Verrucomicrobium spinosum DSM 4136 = JCM 18804: one gene and its partner. The main gene of each other region encodes a partner of the protein of the gene in region 2 in a complex. Links are inferred from orthologs where the notes say so. Each region holds a gene or a part of one and is shown on either strand. Other genes may lie near its edges.

Region 1 (8,312 bases), 2.5 Mb from region 2 along the record:
GGCTTTGACGCCTATGAAACTGAGCCTGCCAGCATCCCGGATGTCTTTGCCGACCGCCCGATCGAACTGATCGGCAAATGGCGCGGTCAGCCCCAAGGTCGCATCATCATTCGCGGCAAAACCGGCGGCTCCCCCTATGAGGCCAGCTTCAACGTCGGCCAGGAGGCAATCAAGGAACTGTCGAATCCCGCTCTGCGCCCCCTGTGGGCCAAGGACCGGGTTCGCACTCTCAACTACGAGCTCCAGATCACGCCAGACGCGAAGACCATCAAGACAGTGACCGATCTGGGCGTCCGCTACGCCTTACTGACGCCGTACACCTCCTTCGTCGGCGTCGATGAGTCTCCGAAAGAGGTCCTCGCCCTGGCTCAATCTGCCAACCCACCCGCAGGCGCAGGCCAGCCTGTGATGGTTGTGACTGCCTCTTCCAAGGGCGGCACGCCCGGAGCCGTGCCCGAACCCGGCGTGACAAGCCTGATCCTGCTGGCCGCTGCCTGTGTGCTCATGAACCGCCAGCGCCCCGGGAGAACACCCGTCTGATGCACCGCTCGGGCTTTTGGCACTCATCCCCTTCAACGGCCTGCTCTGGACAAGATGCCGGGAAAGCATGATCACAGCCGCATTGTCGCACCGACGTTTCCAGATGGTACTGGCCCGCATTCTGGAATTCTAAAAAGGCACCTTGGCGGGCCATGACCGTGATGGTGACCAAATCGTCAGGTCGATGCCGTGGCAGGCCCTTCTCCTGGCTTTTACACTGTAGCCGGACGCAATTGCTTTACCTGCGCCCAGACTGTGAGAAGTTGCGCATTCTGGACAGCCGGAGTTTTCAGCTAGGTTCTCCGCTCCCATGACCTTGGGAGCCGCGTACCCCTCGTTGCAACTTTGTTGTCCGCTAATCTTCCCGCCATGAGTTCCAGCCGACTTTCCACCTGTGCCTTCCTGTTTCTGGGAGCAGGCTTGGTGGGGCTGTCTCCGGCAGAGCCACGCCTGGCCCGTGACGCTGGGGAAGATCAGGCAGGCGTGGCGGCCATCAAGCTGCCACTGCTCTCTACCCCTGTCAGGCCCTCTTCCGGTGAGCCTGACAGACAAAAGCGTACTCCGCTGGATTCTTCCAGCCCTGCGTCACCCCTGAGGGTGACCCCGCCTGCGCTCGTCGCTATTCTGACCGGCAATCAGGAACGCCCCCGTGCCGCCGCCCAAGTGGCGCTGCCGTGGCAGAGTGCGGTTCCTGTGCTGGCCGACTCCGACCAAGTCGCCCATCCCCCGCTGCATTTCGACCCCGCAGCGACCCCTTTCGCCACCCAAATAGATCTTCAGCGGCAGGCGGAAACGGAGCTGACTTCCCGACAGGCCAAGTACCCAGACCATCAGCAACACCGGTTCACCGACAAGTGGGAATTCATGCGGGGGTGTCTCCGCGCACCCGATGGGATAGAGGCCTGAGCCTCACCAGCACCGTGGGAGCCCTGCCCCTCCCCTGTGGAAGACAATGTACTCTTCCCTGAACCTTCACCCCTCTACCGGGTGATGGCTGGCGCAGTTTTCTGACAGATCCTGCCCTTTTGCAGCTTCTGCATTGTGCCCGTCCTTAATCGAAAAATTGACTGTGCGCAGCTCCGCACCTCCTCAGGTTTGCCTGCGGAGGCCTGCTCAACACTTACCTTGCGCAAAGTCAATCCTCAGCCATCCTACCGTCCCTTTTCCCTCCCCTTGCCATGTTTGATTGGATCGTTCGAAAAATTATAGGCTCAAAGAACCAGCGCGCCGTAAAGCGCCTCTGGCCTCTGGTCCACCAGATCAACCAGATTGAAGCCAACCTTCAGAATGAACCTGAAGACGTGCTCCGCGAAAAAACTGCAGGCTGGCAGGAGCGTTTCCGCGCCTTCCATGAGCCCCAGTTCCTCGCTGGCGTCTGGCTGCGTGTGGCGGGTGAGGAGGAGGTGGACCACTGTCTTCGCCTGGTGGCCGACCGATTCAATCGCTTGAAGACCCACTTCCCCAGCTTGGACGTCAATCTCGTGAACGAAGACGCGTGGGCCAAGGAGCCCTTGGAGGCCCGCAAAGAGCGCATCACCAAGGCCCGAGAAGCCTACACGGCCATCGCCCCCAAGTTCGGCCAGATCGAAGCCAGCATCCTTGAGGAGATCCTGCCCGAAGTGTACGCAGTGGTGAAAAATGCAGCCCGCCGTCTGTGCGGTCGGGAGGTGCTCGTGTGTGACCAGCCCCTGCGGTGGGAAATGGTGCACTTCGACGTTCAGCTCATCGGCGGTGTCGCGCTGCATCGCGGCATGATCGCGGAAATGGCCACAGGTGAAGGGAAAACACTCGTGGGCACCCTGCCCGTCTTCCTCAACGCCCTGACTGGCCGTGGTGTGCACGTCATCACCGTGAACGACTACCTCGCCCGTCGTGACTCCGAGTGGATGGGCACCCTCTACAAGTTCCTGGGACTGACGGTGGGGTGCATCCAGAATGACCAGGCTCCCGATGTGCGACGCGACCAGTATGTGGCCGACATCACCTACGGGACCAACAGTGAATTTGGCTTCGACTACCTGCGCGACAACGGCATGGCCCGGAGCAAGGACCATCAGGTGCAGCGCGGCCACTACTTCGCCATCATTGACGAAGTGGACTCCGTCCTCATTGATGAAGCCCGCACGCCTCTGATCATCAGCGGTCCGGTGGCCACCAGCACACATCAGTTCGATCGCTACAAGCCGCTCGTGGAGCAGCTCGTGCGCCGTCAAAACACGCTGTGCAACCGTCTCATTCAGGAGGCCAACGAGCACTTCGAGAAAAAGGAGAACGAGCAAGCCGGCCGCAAGCTCTTCCAGGTCCGCCTGGGTCAGCCCAAGAACCGCGGGTTGCTTCGCGCCCAGGAAGACGCGGACAAGCGCCGTGCGATGGAGAAGGCCGAACTGAGCTTCTACCAGGACACTCAGAAGACCGCCCTCTTTGAGCTCAAGGAAGAACTCTACTACACCATCGATGAGAAGACGCATGATGCGGATCTCAGCGAAATGGGCCGTACGTTCCTCAACCCAGATGAACCCGATGCATTCGTGCTGCCCGACATCGCCTCTGCCTATGCAGACATCGATGCCGACGCCGCGCTGGATGACGCCCAGCGTCTGGCCAGGAAGGAAGAAATGCAGGCCAAGCTGGACACCCAGGGCCAGCGCATCCACAACATCAACCAGCTCCTGCGCGCCTACTGCCTCTACGAGAAGGACAAGGAGTACGTCGTTGAGGAAAACAAGGTCATCATCGTGGATGAGCAGACGGGCCGTAAGATGCCTGGCCGTCGCTGGAGCGATGGTCTCCACCAGGCCGTGGAAGCCAAGGAAAGTGTCCACATCGACCACGAGACCCAGACACTGGCGACCATCACCATTCAGAACTACTTCCGACTCTACCAAAAGCTGGGCGGCATGACCGGTACCGCTGAGACGGATGCCGCAGAGTTCCATGACATCTATCGTCTGGATGTGCTCAGCATCCCGACCAATCGCGTCATCAAGCGCAAGGATCACAACGACAGCATCTTCAAGACGCGTCGTGAGAAGTATCAGGCCGTCCTCAAGCTCATCGTTGAGACCCACGCCACTGGCCAGCCCCTGCTGATCGGTACCGCAAGCGTGGAATCCTCAGAGACGCTCTCCCGTCTGCTCAAGCTGCAGAAGATCCCCCACTCCGTGCTCAACGCCAAGTACCACCGCCAGGAAGCGGAGATCGTGGCCCGAGCCGGTCAGAAGGGGTCCGTCACCGTGTCCACCAACATGGCGGGTCGTGGTACGGACATCAAGCTGGGCGAAGGCGTGGCCGAGCTCGGTGGCCTCTTCGTGCTGGGTACAGAACGGCATGAAAGCCGCCGTGTGGACCGTCAGCTCCGCGGTCGTTGCGCCCGTCAGGGTGACCCGGGGAACAGCAAATTCTTCATCAGCTTCGAAGACGATCTCATGCGCAACTTCGGTGCGGCCGAGCGCATGACGAAGATCATGGAACGCTTCGGCATGGAGGAAGGTCAGGAGTTGGAACACCCCTGGCTGAACCGCTCCGTCGAAACCGCCCAGAAGCGAGTGGAGCAGCGCAATTATCTCTCCCGCAAACACGTGCTGGAGTATGACGATGTCATGAACCAGCAGCGCGAGGTGGTTTACACCTATCGCAACGAGGTTCTGGACAGCCCCGATCCCCGCCTGCTGCTTGAGGAAGTGCTGGACAAAGTCATCCCCACCCGCCTTGAGGAGTTCATCCCCAAGGATTCCAGCAGCGACACCCAGGCGAATTACCCGGCTCTGCTCAACTGGCTCAACACCTCCTTCCCCCTCGGGCTCACTGAGAAGGAAGCCGCGCTGGAGACGAAGAGCTTTGATGAAACCGTCCAGTTCGTCATCGAACGCGTCCGCCGTGCTTACGATCTCAAGACCACCGGCGTGCTGCCCCAGCTCTTGCAAGAGAGCGAGCGCATCATCCTCCTGGAGGCAATCGACGAGCAGTGGCAGAATCACCTGTACGCCATCGACGGCCTCCGTGAAGGTGTCCGCCTGCGCTCCTACGGCCAGAAGGACCCCCTCGTGGAGTACAAGTCCGAAGCGTACATCATGTTCGAAGAGCTGATGACCAACATCTACAACAAGGTGGTCTCCAACCTCTTCAGCAGCCACCAGCGTCTCCAGGCATTCATGGAGCACCTGCGCAACAGCATGCTCAACAACGCCCGCCAGATCGGGCCGGAGAATGCCCCACGCCAGTCCATGGCCCCCAGCGAGGAAAGCGCCCCCCAGGAAGAACCAGGTCCCCGCATCACCATCCCGCTCAAGCGCGACATCCCCAAAGTAGGTCGCAACGACGCCTGCCCTTGCGGCAGCGGGAAGAAGTACAAAGCCTGCTGCGGTCGCGGCGCTTGATCTGCCCTGATTCCTCGATTCACCAAAAAAGCCGGCCTTCGTGAGAGGGTCGGCTTTTTTGTATCATGCAGGAGGAGCTGATTTCACAACCTCACACTTACTGGTTTGAGCTGAATCACGCCCCCTCAAGCTCAAGTGTAAGCCCCTGCAACGCCGCAACAATCCGCAGCTCGCTGTCAGGATATGTTACTCACGACACCTTTCTCGCATCCGCCAGATACTTGTCGAACAACGCCTTCTGCTCGCCCAGCGCCTTGACCTTGTCCTCCACCTTCGTGTTGGCCTCCATCAGCACCCAGCCTTCGTAGTCCGCTTCCACCAGCAGCTTGATCAGCTTGGCAAAGGGGTACTTCTCATCGCCCAGAGGACGCACATGGGTCGTCTTGCCCAGATACTCCTTCACGAGCGCGAAGTTCTTCTCGAGACCTTCGCCCTCCAGATCGGCCGGGTTCGAGTTCCAACAGACGCGCACGTTGTCCGCGGACGCAATCTCCATGACCTTCTTGATGTCTGGCAACGCGGTCACCTGACCGTGCACCTCCAGACGGATCTCCTGGCCGAAACCAAGCGCAAAATCACCGAGTTCCGCAAGCGACTTGCCGATCTGTTCCAGAGTCTTCTCCTTCGGCACGCCTTCCTTTTCATGAAGCTGGTCCGGCTTCACTTTCACCCCGCTACCACCGATGTCGTGGCTGAGTTTGATGTACTGTTTGGCCACATCCAGGTTCGTCAAAAGCTTGCCTTTGTCCGGGGAATCAAAGGCCGCATTCGTGCCCATTCCCACGATTTCAATACCCCCGTCAGTGAACTGCTTCTTCACCTCGCTCCGCTGCTCCGGGCTCAGGGTGGGAGAAACTTTGTGAGCATGATCCACGCGCAGCTCCACGCCAGAAATGCCGAGCTGGGTAAGGTTCGCGATGATGGTGGGAATATCCCACTCGGCGCCCCACATGTAGGTCACCAGACCAAAGGAGATGTTCTCCCCCTGAGGCTTCACCTGCTGAGCAAACGCGGAAAGCCCCAAGGCCCCAGCGGCAGTGGCAACAGACTGATGGAGAAATTGGCGGCGCGTACGGATGCTCATGCCGCGAAGCTGACAGGCCGAGGGCAAACTGTCAACGTCGGGCAAAAGTCCCTGCATCTCTAGCCCACCAGCCACGAGTGATGCTTTCCGCATGGCTAACCGCCGACGCGCCCCGCCGGGAACCACATCTCGACATCATCGCCCAAATCATACCCCCAGATCCCCGGCTGACACGGCCTCACATGGTCTCATTTGTCCAGCCCCACCCAGCCAGGTCGCCCCATCGCACGCTCGCCCCATCATGCGGTCGTCCCATCATGCGGTCGTCCCATCATGCGGTCGTCCCATCATGCGGTCGTCCCATCATGCGGTCGTCCCATCATGCGGTCGTCCCATCATCCGGTCGTCCCATCATCCGGTCGTCCCATCATCCGGTCGTCCCATCATCCGGTCGCCCCATCACCCGGTCGCCCCATTGCTCCGATCCCTCACGCCAACGGCGTGATACAAAATAGCCCCAGGTCAGGCGAGCCCCAACCCGCCACCCCGGGTAGGCCACATAGGAACCCCGAACTCCAAAGAAGTTCCACAAACGCTCCGCCACGGCCTACAACTTCCGCCACCGCGCGAAACACTCAATGAACCCCGTCGCAAAATCCTGCGGTCGGGTTTCGATCCAGGCCTGAATTTCTTCCACTCGAAAAAACAATCCTGTGGCGATCTCATCTGGCGCATATTTCATGGGCCCATTGTGCTCCGCAACATGCAGCTCCACAAACTCCCAGCCTGTGGCCTCGCACGCCGGGATCGTGGCCACACACCGGGTCGGGGCGCTGATGCCGATTTCCTCCTGTAGCTCCCGTGCGGCCGAGGTGGCATAGTCTTCGCCGCTGTCCAGATGTCCCGCGGCGCTGCTGTCCCAGGTCAACGGGTGCACATCCTTCAGATGCGACCGCTTCTGAAGCCAGAGTTCGCCGTGCTTGTTAAAGACAAAGATGTGCACTGCCCGATGCTTCAGCCCCTTGGCATGCACCTCGCCACGCGGAGCCTGGCCAATCACCACGTTGTTCTCATCCACCACGTCAAAGATTTCGCTCGCCTTCTGCCCGCGATCCTCCTCATGACGCCCTTCATAGTGCCGGGTCAACGCCACCCAGTCCCAAAGCGTTAGTTCCTCGGCCCGAACGGTAAGCGGCTTGCTCAGGCTACCCATCAGGCTGTCCCACCCGCCGGGACATTCCGGCAAGAGATTCTTCAACTGCTTCCGCCGCTGGGAAAAACCCATGCGCACCAGGCGATCAAATACCGCACGGTCATGCACTGGCAGATCTCCTGGCGGCCGCGGAGTAAGCCGGACAATCGCGGAATCCACCTTGGGGCGGGGCTTGAACACCTCCGGCGGAATGATGCGCCGAATCTCGACCTCCCAGTCATGCTGCACCACCAGGCTCAGACCGCCGTAGGCGTCGTCCTCCTGATCGGCCGCGAGACGCTGGCACACCTCCTTCTGGAGCATAAACACCGCCTCAGTCACCGGGGTCGGTGGTGTCAGCACATGGCGCAGGATCTCGCCTCCCATGGAGTAGGGCAGGTTTCCAATCACCTTCACCCCGCCAAACTTGAACAGAGGGCGCAGGTCAAACCGGGTGGCATCCCCATGCCAGACCTCCACATCCTCCCGGCCTTCGAATTTCACCTTCAGGTCCGCCGCCAGGGTATTGTCCTTCTCAAGAAGGAGTGTCTTCGCTGCCCGCCCCACCAGATGCGTCGTCATCGCCCCCTGCCCCGGACCGATCTCCACCACGAGGGGCGCGCCATCGGGCTTGATCTCGTCCGCAATCCATTTCGCGATTCCCGCGTCGTGGAGGAAATTCTGGCCGAGGCTTTTCTTGGGTGCAAAGGAGGATGCCATGTCGCGGAGGACATAGCGCATGCCGGGACAGCATGCAACGAGTGGGGAGGCTACGAGGCTCTCAGTCGAGGGAAGCTGCATCCATGCGTCCCCTGAGCCGACAGGGACCGTCGGACTACCCAAAAATTGACATCAATAGAGGTTTGCACCTCCACGCCAACCGCCTGCTTTACTGACCCACCGAATCACTGCATTACTAAATCACTGATCTACCCGCCCACCTTCCAAAGCTTGCGGTCACTGCGTACGAAGATCTTCCCGCCACTGAGCGACGGCGTGCACAGGATCAGTTCCTTATCGGCCAGTTCATCTTTGAAATCCAAGGATCCCACGACCGCACCTTCTGGCGCAGTCACGTCCACGATCTGCAGCAGGCCTTTCTCTCCCACGGCGGCCAGCAGATTGCCTGCGCCCACGGGAGATCCGCTGAAGGGGCCTTTGAGACGGAGTTTCCACCCAC
Region 2 (7,542 bases):
CAAAACTCACATCGTTCTCGTCGGTCCTTCGATCACGGCAGTTGGAGGCGCTATTTTCGAATGCGTGGGCGCTCTTCGCTTCCCCCTTCTGCCACATGACTTTTCGTTTCCACGATTTTGGTCTTCTGATGCCGCTTGAAGGCTTCCTGCAGCGTTGCACCCCCGCAAAAAGCACCCCTCCGCCCCTCCTAGCTGGCTGATGCCAGCAGGGCCGGGCTCACCCGCTCAAGCAATGCGCGCACTCCCACCACTTTGAGCGCACGCTTCATGTTGTAGGCCAGGGCACTGAGCGTCACCTCCGCATTCACCGCTGCCAGTCCACGCGTCAGCAGGGATCCTTGCCCCCACCAAAACTTCATCGTGCCAAAGGGGTGTTCCACCAACCCCTTGCGCCGCGCATACACCTCTGGCTGGGCCGCCATGCGCTCCCGCACCCGCTTCATCACCTCCGGGTTCTCCTCATGGCGGATCTTGCGAAGCTTCCCCGTGGTGCACTGCTTCCTCAAAGGACAGTCCCGGCAGGCCGCAGAGTTCGCGTACACTTCATATCGAAGGCCGCGGATCTGGTTGTCGCTTTTCCGTTCAAGCCTGGCTCCGCCAGGGCAATGATAGCAGTCCTGTTCCTTGTCGTAGCGCAACTCCTCACGGGCAAACAAGCCCTTCTTCTCCAGGCGATCCTCCCGCTGGGGCACATGCACCTCGATGCCCTGGGCCTCGGCGGCCTTCAGATCGTTGATTTGATAGTACCCTCCGTCGGCCACGCCAATGAGCGTCTCCACTTGCAACTGCTCCTTGGCCTGCACCGCCATCTTGGTGAACTGCCCAAAGTCGTTGCCCTGGTTGGTGGCTTCGATTTCGACAATAAGATGATGTTCTCCATCGACCACGCTCTGCACGTTGTAGCCCACGACACTGCCCTGGGCCGTGCTCTTGTTGAGCAAGCGGGCGTCAGGATCGGTGAGTGACACCTGGCTCTCACCGCTCTCTTCAAGGTCCTTCTGCATCTGCTCGTAGCGCGCCTTTGCACTCTGGAGCTTGGCGATGCGTTCCTTGAGATCGTCGACGTTTGCCTCTTTGACCGTCCCCAGGGCGTCAGGGGAGTCTGCGGCGGCATCGTTGAGTTCAAGGTCCTTGAGGTAGCCCTCAATGCCCTTGTCCACGTTCTTGATGAGGTTCTCCAGCTTGGCCTGGGGGAAGTTGCGGCTCCTGGAGTTGACGGCCTTGAAGAAGGTGCCATCGATGGCCACGAGTTCTGCGCCGAAGAGCGCCAGGTCCCGGCACAGGACATTGAACTGCCGGAAGACCTGCTTGAAAGCCGCCCGATGGACGCGCCGAAACTCACTAATGGTCTTGTGGTCGGGGCGCAGGCGTTTGAGCAACCAGATGACCTCCAGATTGCGTTGGGTCAGATGCTCAAGCTCCCGGCTGGAACGGACCCGGTTGAGATAGCCGTAGATAAAGAGCTTGAGCAGATCACCAGGAGCATAACGAGGTCTGCCGGTGGCTGCCGGGGCAGTGAGCAGTAGTGGCACCTGCTGGGGGTCCAGGCCCTCAACAAAGGCATCAATGAAGCGCACCGGGTTGCCCTCGGATACATAGTCGTCCAGGCGTTCAGGCAACAACCACACTTGATCCCGATCCGCACCAGCGATGAAACGACTCATGATCGCGCAGCATCCGCAGCTTGATTGATCGTTCTCAGTAGTTTTGACACAGTCTCGTGAGCATGCATTGTCACCGGGCACTTCAAAACCGGCCACCGATGGGCGGAATAGACCGGCCAGGCAAATCTACACAACTCGCGCTGGCCATTTGAACATTACCCTTTTAAACACTTCTCTGTCAACGAGTTGTGAGATGGGTTTAAAAAGGTAATCCTAAAAAGGAAAAGGAAACTGCAGTGAAAATGCCTAAGGCCTTCACGATGTATGAATCCCCATCGCTCCGCGATGGAACTTTTAAGTGATAACGTCTTCCGGTTCAAATCGTTGCAACACAGCGGGAAGCGGTGTTTTCACCAGTTCCATTTTCCTTTTTAGGGTAATGTTCACTTGCGCCAAATTGGGTGGTACACTCAATGTGCCCATCGGTGGCCGGATATTAGTGCCCGCTGACAAATGCATGGCGACGAGCGGTCGTGTGGGTAACTTGCTGGTATGGAGAGCAACCGATGCACCTGATCGCGAAGCCACCCTGGTGTCCAGCCCGCCTACTGTGGCATCACTATTGCTGTTTCTCTGCGGACAGGCAGCATTTCCATCGGTCGATGAAGGCTGCTGCCTCCGCATGACTTCGCAGCCTGACAAACTGCACCTCTGTAAACTTCGGATCAGCCAGCATGGCCACATACTTGGCGCGAACCTTCCCGTAGGTGGTCAGCGTCCACCAGATGATGGAGTCCCTGCTGAGGAACGTTCGTCGGAAAGACTCCCGATTCCCCGTGCCCGGCCAGAGTTCCTCTTTACTCCACACCCGCGTGACAGCCCGCCTGATGGCCTGCCACATCGTGGTGCGGAAGGGATAGTCCAGCCAGATGACCAAATCCACCCGGGCCCACTTCACCGGGACGGTTCGAGTGTAGTTGCCGTCCAGTACCCAAGCGGGCTCATCCACGGCCGCCTGCACCCGGGCAAAGAATTCTACGTCTGTGGCTTGGCGCCAGTTGGCACCCCAGAAGAGGCTGTCCATCTCGACAAACGGCAAATTCAACTGGCCGGCAAGACGCCTGGCGAAGGTAGATTTCCCACTGCCACTGGTGCCGATCACATTGATACGCCTCGGCGCAGGCCCATTCCAATCGCGTGCAATGGCAGTGAGGCGAGTCTCAGTCCCCATAGGGTGAGACCAATAACACGCCACCGCCCATGCCGCATCCAGCTTTCACGAGGCGAGATCCCGCAGCTACAGCTACCGCCGGTTGAACGCCACGCAGTCCTCGTACTTGGCGAGCTTGCCGCCAAAAATGTCCAGGGCGCTCCCAATGGTCACATCGACTCGCCCCCCACTGATATCCTCAACACGCTTGAGGTCTGCCACACTCCTGGCTCCACCAGCGTAGGTCACCGGCTTCTCACACCAGAGGCTCAGGCACTGCACCAGAGATTCATCGATCCCCTCGCACTTGCCCTCCACATCGACCGCATGAATCAGGAACTCGTCACAATAGCAAGCCAGGCGGTCAAAGGCATCACCATCAACGATCAGGTCCGTCATTGTCTGCCAACGATTCATCGCCACCACCCATCCATCCTGATTCGCCCGGCAGCTCAGGTCCAAAACCAGACGCGACGCACCGACCTCATTCACCATCTGCTGCAACCGAGCTTCGCTGAAGCGGTACGCATCATCAAAAACGTAGCTCGTCACGATCACATGACTGGCCCCCGCCTCAAGATACTTCGCGGCATTCTCAGGGCGAATCCCGCCCCCTACATGCAACCCGCCCGGATAAGCCTGAAGCGCGGAGATCGCCGCCTCCTCATTCCCCCTGCCCAGCATGATCACGTGGCCACCAGCCAGACCGTCTTCACGGTACTTCTCTGCGAACCATGCCGCTGGCTTTTCGCTGACAAAGTTCTCTTTCGGCCCCTCACCCTCATCTTTGAGGGTGGAACCGACGATCTGCTTCACTTTGCCATCGTGAAGATCAATGCAGGGGCGGAACCGGGTCATGGCCTCAGGCGACCGTGCGATTAAGCGGAGTCGTCAGACGCGGATTCAATCGCGGCCGCGCTGTCAGCACCTCGGGCTCCCCATCGGTGATCAAGACCACGTGCTCATAATGAGCGCTGGGCTTGTTGTCCATCGTCAGCACCGTCCAGCCGTCGCTCAAGATCTTTGTCTGCTCGGCACCCATGTTGATCATAGGCTCAATTGCCAACGTCATCCCGGTGCGGAGCCGAGGACGAGCGCCCTTCACGCCATAGTTCGGCACCTGAGGTTCTTCGTGAAGTTTGCGTCCAACGCCATGCCCCACGAACTCCCGGACCACCGAGAAACCAAAACGCCGCACATAGTTCTCAACCGAGTGACACAGGTCACCCAACATCAAGCCGTCGCGCGCCCAGTCGATGGCCACTTCAAGCGCATCTTCCGTGGCGGAGAGCAACTTCTGCACATCCGGTGCAATCGGAGGAACCGGCACTGTCAGAGCATTGTCCCCGACCCAGCCGTCCTTGATGATGCCGACATCAATCTTAACGATGTCGCCCGGCTTGATCGGAACGTTGTTGCCGATCCCATGGACCACCACATCATTCAGACCAATGCAGGCATAGGCTGGGAAGGGTCCACCCGCACCTTTGTATTTGTAGAAGGCGCTCACCGCCCCTTGGGCCTTGATCTCGGCAGCGACGAACTTGTCCAACTCGGCAGTAGTCATGCCGGGCTCGACCAAGGCGGCCGTCTTCAGAAGAATGTCACGCGCCAGGCCACATGCAGCGCGAATACCGTCCAGGGCTTTGCCATGTCGGGTGGGAATACGGTCAAACGAAAGTGCCATTGCAATGCGATGTCTATAAACAAATGCGCCCCGCAGAATCTGCGGGGCGCAATCAATTTGGCAAAAGTTATTTGCCGTGGAAGATCGCGAACGATACCCCAATCAGGGCAATTACCGCGATAACGGTCCAAAGCATCACCACCAGTTTCGGATTGGCGGCGATACCACCGGACTGACCCGGACGGTCGAAACGACCGCGAATCTTGCCCTTGCGGAGGAAACCGTCGTAGTGGCGTTGCAGCAAGTGGGTTTCTACTTGGCGCATCATGTCGAGCACCACACCCACAAGGATCAGGATGCTCGTACCACCGAAGAACTGGCTCACGCGAGGATCCAGGTTGACCTGCTTTTGCAGCAGCATCGGGAAAACGTAGATCAGGGTCAGGAACAAGGCACCGGCGAAAGTGAGGCGGCTCATGGTGAAATCCATGAAATCAGCCGTCGGCTTCCCAGGGCGAACTCCGGGAATATAGCCACCGCTCTTCTTGAGATCTTCCGCAATCTGGTTTGGCTGGAACATCGTCGCCACCCAGAAGTAGCTGAAGAAGAAGATCAGAGACGTGGAGATGACCACATAAGGAGTACCGCTGGTCAGCCATTCCGCCCACTGGCGCACACTGGCGACATCCGGGAAAAGGAAGCTGATGATCTGGGAGGGGAAGAGCACGATCGCCTGGGCAAAGATGATGGGCATCACGCCTGCATAGTTCACCTTGAGCGGCATGTACTGAGTCTGCCCGCCGTACACTTTGCGGCCCACCACGCGCTTGGCGTACTGGATCGGAATGCGGCGCTGGGCCTGCGTGAGGGCGATGATGCCTGCGATCACGACGATGAGGAGAGTGATGAGCCCCAGCAATGTCAGTGCATCCATGGCACCGGCACCTTCGCGACCGATGTAGGTCTTCCACACACGCACCAGGGCGCCAGGGAGTTCAGCCACAATGTTGATACAGATCAGAAGCGACACACCGTTGCCGATGCCGCGTTCAGTGATTTGTTCGCCGAGCCACATGATGAACAAGCTGCCCGCCGTCATGGCAAACACAGCTGGAATCACAAAGCTCCAGAATCCATAGTCAGGCACCAATGGGCCATACTTGCCCATGATCTCCTCAAGACCGTGCAGGAAGATGTTTTGTCCCGGGTTCTTGAGTGAGACAGCAAGCAGATAGCCCTGGAACACACAAAGACCAACCGTGGCAAACCGAGTCCACTGGTTGATCTTCTGGCGTCCACCGTCCTCACGGGAGAGCTTGCTGATGCTAGGCACGACCGCGGTCAGCAGCTGCATCATGATGCTGGCGCTGATGTAGGGCATGATCCCCAAGGCAAAAATCGCACAGCGCTCCAGACCGCCACCGCTGAACACATTCAACAAAGCCGCAGCTGCAGCAAAGGGTGAGGCAGACGCCTCTGCCTTGCTGTCAATCCACGCCTGTAGCACGTGGGGATTCACACCCGGCAGCGTGATCGCATAGCCGATGCGCACAATGACGATCATGGCCAGTGTGTAGAGGATGCGTTGGCGCAGATCCGGTATTTTGAAGATGTTGACGAAAGCGGAGATCATGATGTGAGGTCGTGTCTTAAAATAGCAAGCGACTCAGGACAAAGCTGAGCCGCTCGCGAAGAACATTGATGTAACCTGGCCGCAAGGCAAGGTTTATGCGGTCAGAGTTACCGTGCCGCCAGCCTTTTCAATCTTCTCTTTGGCGGAGGCACTGATCTTGTCCACCTGGACGGTCAGTTTACGCTCCACAACGCCGTCGCCGAGAATCTTCACCACGTCGCAACGGCGCTTCACCAGACCCACATCACGAAGGGACTGCTGGTTCACCACTGCGCCGTCGTCGAAACGGCCATCAAGGTCACCGACATTGACCACTTCCGTGATGTCACGGAACTGGGTGTTGTTGAAACCCTTCTTGGGAAGCCGACGGTGAAGGGGCATCTGGCCACCTTCAAAGCCAGGGCGAATCGCGCCGCCGGAGCGTGCTTTCTGCCCCTTGTGTCCACGGCCTGAAGTCTTGCCGTGACCCGAGCTCTCACCGCAGCCAACACGCTTGCGGCGGTGCTTGGCCCCGGGCTGGGGTTTAAGGTTGTGCAGTCTCATAGTCTTAATCTAAGGGTATAGGTTGCCGGGCGGACCTTAGAGAGCAGCTTTCTCAGCCACTTTCTTGCCGCGCATCTTGAGGATTTCATCAGGAAGGCGCAGAGCAGCAAGAGCCGCCAGGGTTGCCTTCACCACGTTGGCGTGGTTGCTGGAGCCAAAGGACTTCGCAAGGACGTCCTTGATGCCAGCCGCTTCACACACTGCACGCACACCGCCACCGGCGATGATGCCCGTACCAGGGGAGGCGGGCTTGAGCAGTACGCGGCCACCGCCATGTTCACCCATCACTTCGTGCGGGATGGTGGCGTTGAGAATGTTGACCTTCACGAGATCCTTGCGGGAAGATTCCGTCGCCTTCTTGATTGCGTCGGACACCTCGTTGGCTTTGCCGAAGCCGAAGCCTACTTTGCCCTGGAGATCGCCAGCCACCACGAGGGCGCTGAAGCTGAAGCGACGACCACCCTTCACGACCTTGGCGCAGCGGTTGATGAAAACCACCTTCTCGGACATGTCGGAACGGGACTCGGATTCCTGACGCTGATTGCCGCCCCGGGGGTTCCTGTTAAACGTTGCCATAGTGTTGCGAGTGATGATTAGAACTGAAGACCCTTGGCGCGCGCGGCATCAGCCAGCGCTTTGACTTTGCCGTGAAAGAAGAAACCGCCGCGGTCGAACACCACGCTCGTGATGTTCTTCTCAAGAGCGCGTTCAGCGATCGCCTCACCCACCTTGGTGGCGTTGGCCACGTTGGCGGCTTTGGAAGCAAGCGCCGCTTCGATCGTCGAAGCCGACACAATCGTCTTGCCCTCGTCATCATTGATGAGCTGGGCGTACACGCGTTGATTGGAGAAATGAACCGCGAGACGGGGGCGCTCGGCCGTCCCCCGAAGGGTCTTGCGAATACGGGCATGAACGAGGCGCCGGA

The links.
Region 1: the proteins of secY (region 2) and secA are in contact, whole or in part, in a crystal structure (PDB 3DIN), measured with the Thermotoga maritima proteins. The link is inferred for Verrucomicrobium spinosum DSM 4136 = JCM 18804 from one-to-one orthologs. Residues at the interface, in WP_004081795.1 of Thermotoga maritima: Glu108, Gly109, Glu110, Glu111, Ala236, Glu237, Arg238, Arg239, Ile240, Thr241, Ile242, Gln243, Tyr244, Ala245, Arg246, Arg247, Val248, Thr249, Gly250, Arg251, Arg252, Val253, Tyr254, Gly256, Ala257, Ser258, Thr259, Tyr260, Leu261, Pro262; in WP_004082002.1 of Thermotoga maritima: Glu261, Ala262, Arg263, Lys300, Ala301, Arg302, Thr303, Ile304, Ile305, Leu323, Tyr324, Asp325, Pro326, Val329, Ser330, Tyr333, Ile336, Lys340, Phe345, Val349, Glu363, Phe364, Tyr374, Ser375, Gly376, Gly377, Glu393, Ile395, Thr482, Ser483.

What each region holds. Positions count from the first base shown.
Region 1 is NZ_ABIZ01000001.1:3,049,754-3,058,065, reverse strand. What follows is about bases 1,369-5,116. They hold secA (preprotein translocase subunit SecA), read left to right. Parts: upstream 1,369-1,718; coding sequence 1,719-4,916; downstream 4,917-5,116. Other genes in these bases: VSP_RS12385 (sugar phosphate isomerase/epimerase family protein), read right to left, coding at 5,107-5,116; VSP_RS12395 (hypothetical protein), read left to right, coding at 1,369-1,446. In the rest of the region: VSP_RS35145 (VIT domain-containing protein), read left to right, coding at 1-540; more of VSP_RS12395, read left to right, coding at 910-1,368; more of VSP_RS12385, read right to left, coding at 5,117-6,000; 16S rRNA (adenine(1518)-N(6)/adenine(1519)-N(6))-dimethyltransferase RsmA, read right to left, coding at 6,548-7,852; VSP_RS12375 (outer membrane protein assembly factor BamB family protein), read right to left, coding at 8,062-8,312. UniProt on the Escherichia coli protein: Required for protein export, interacts with the SecYEG preprotein conducting channel.
Region 2 is NZ_ABIZ01000001.1:5,521,902-5,529,443, forward strand. The notes cover bases 3,822-6,799. They hold secY (preprotein translocase subunit SecY), read right to left. Parts: upstream 6,075-6,799; coding sequence 4,569-6,074; downstream 3,822-4,568. Other genes in these bases: map (type I methionyl aminopeptidase), read right to left, coding at 3,822-4,501; rplO (50S ribosomal protein L15), read right to left, coding at 6,168-6,617; rpsE (30S ribosomal protein S5), read right to left, coding at 6,654-6,799. In the rest of the region: VSP_RS22470 (IS1182-like element ISVsp9 family transposase), read right to left, coding at 189-1,664; VSP_RS22475 (shikimate kinase), read right to left, coding at 2,224-2,835; hisA (phosphoribosylformimino-5-aminoimidazole carboxamide ribotide isomerase), read right to left, coding at 2,908-3,672; more of map, read right to left, coding at 3,677-3,821; more of rpsE, read right to left, coding at 6,800-7,193; rplR (50S ribosomal protein L18), read right to left, coding at 7,211-7,542. UniProt on the Escherichia coli protein: The central subunit of the protein translocation channel SecYEG. Consists of two halves formed by TMs 1-5 and 6-10.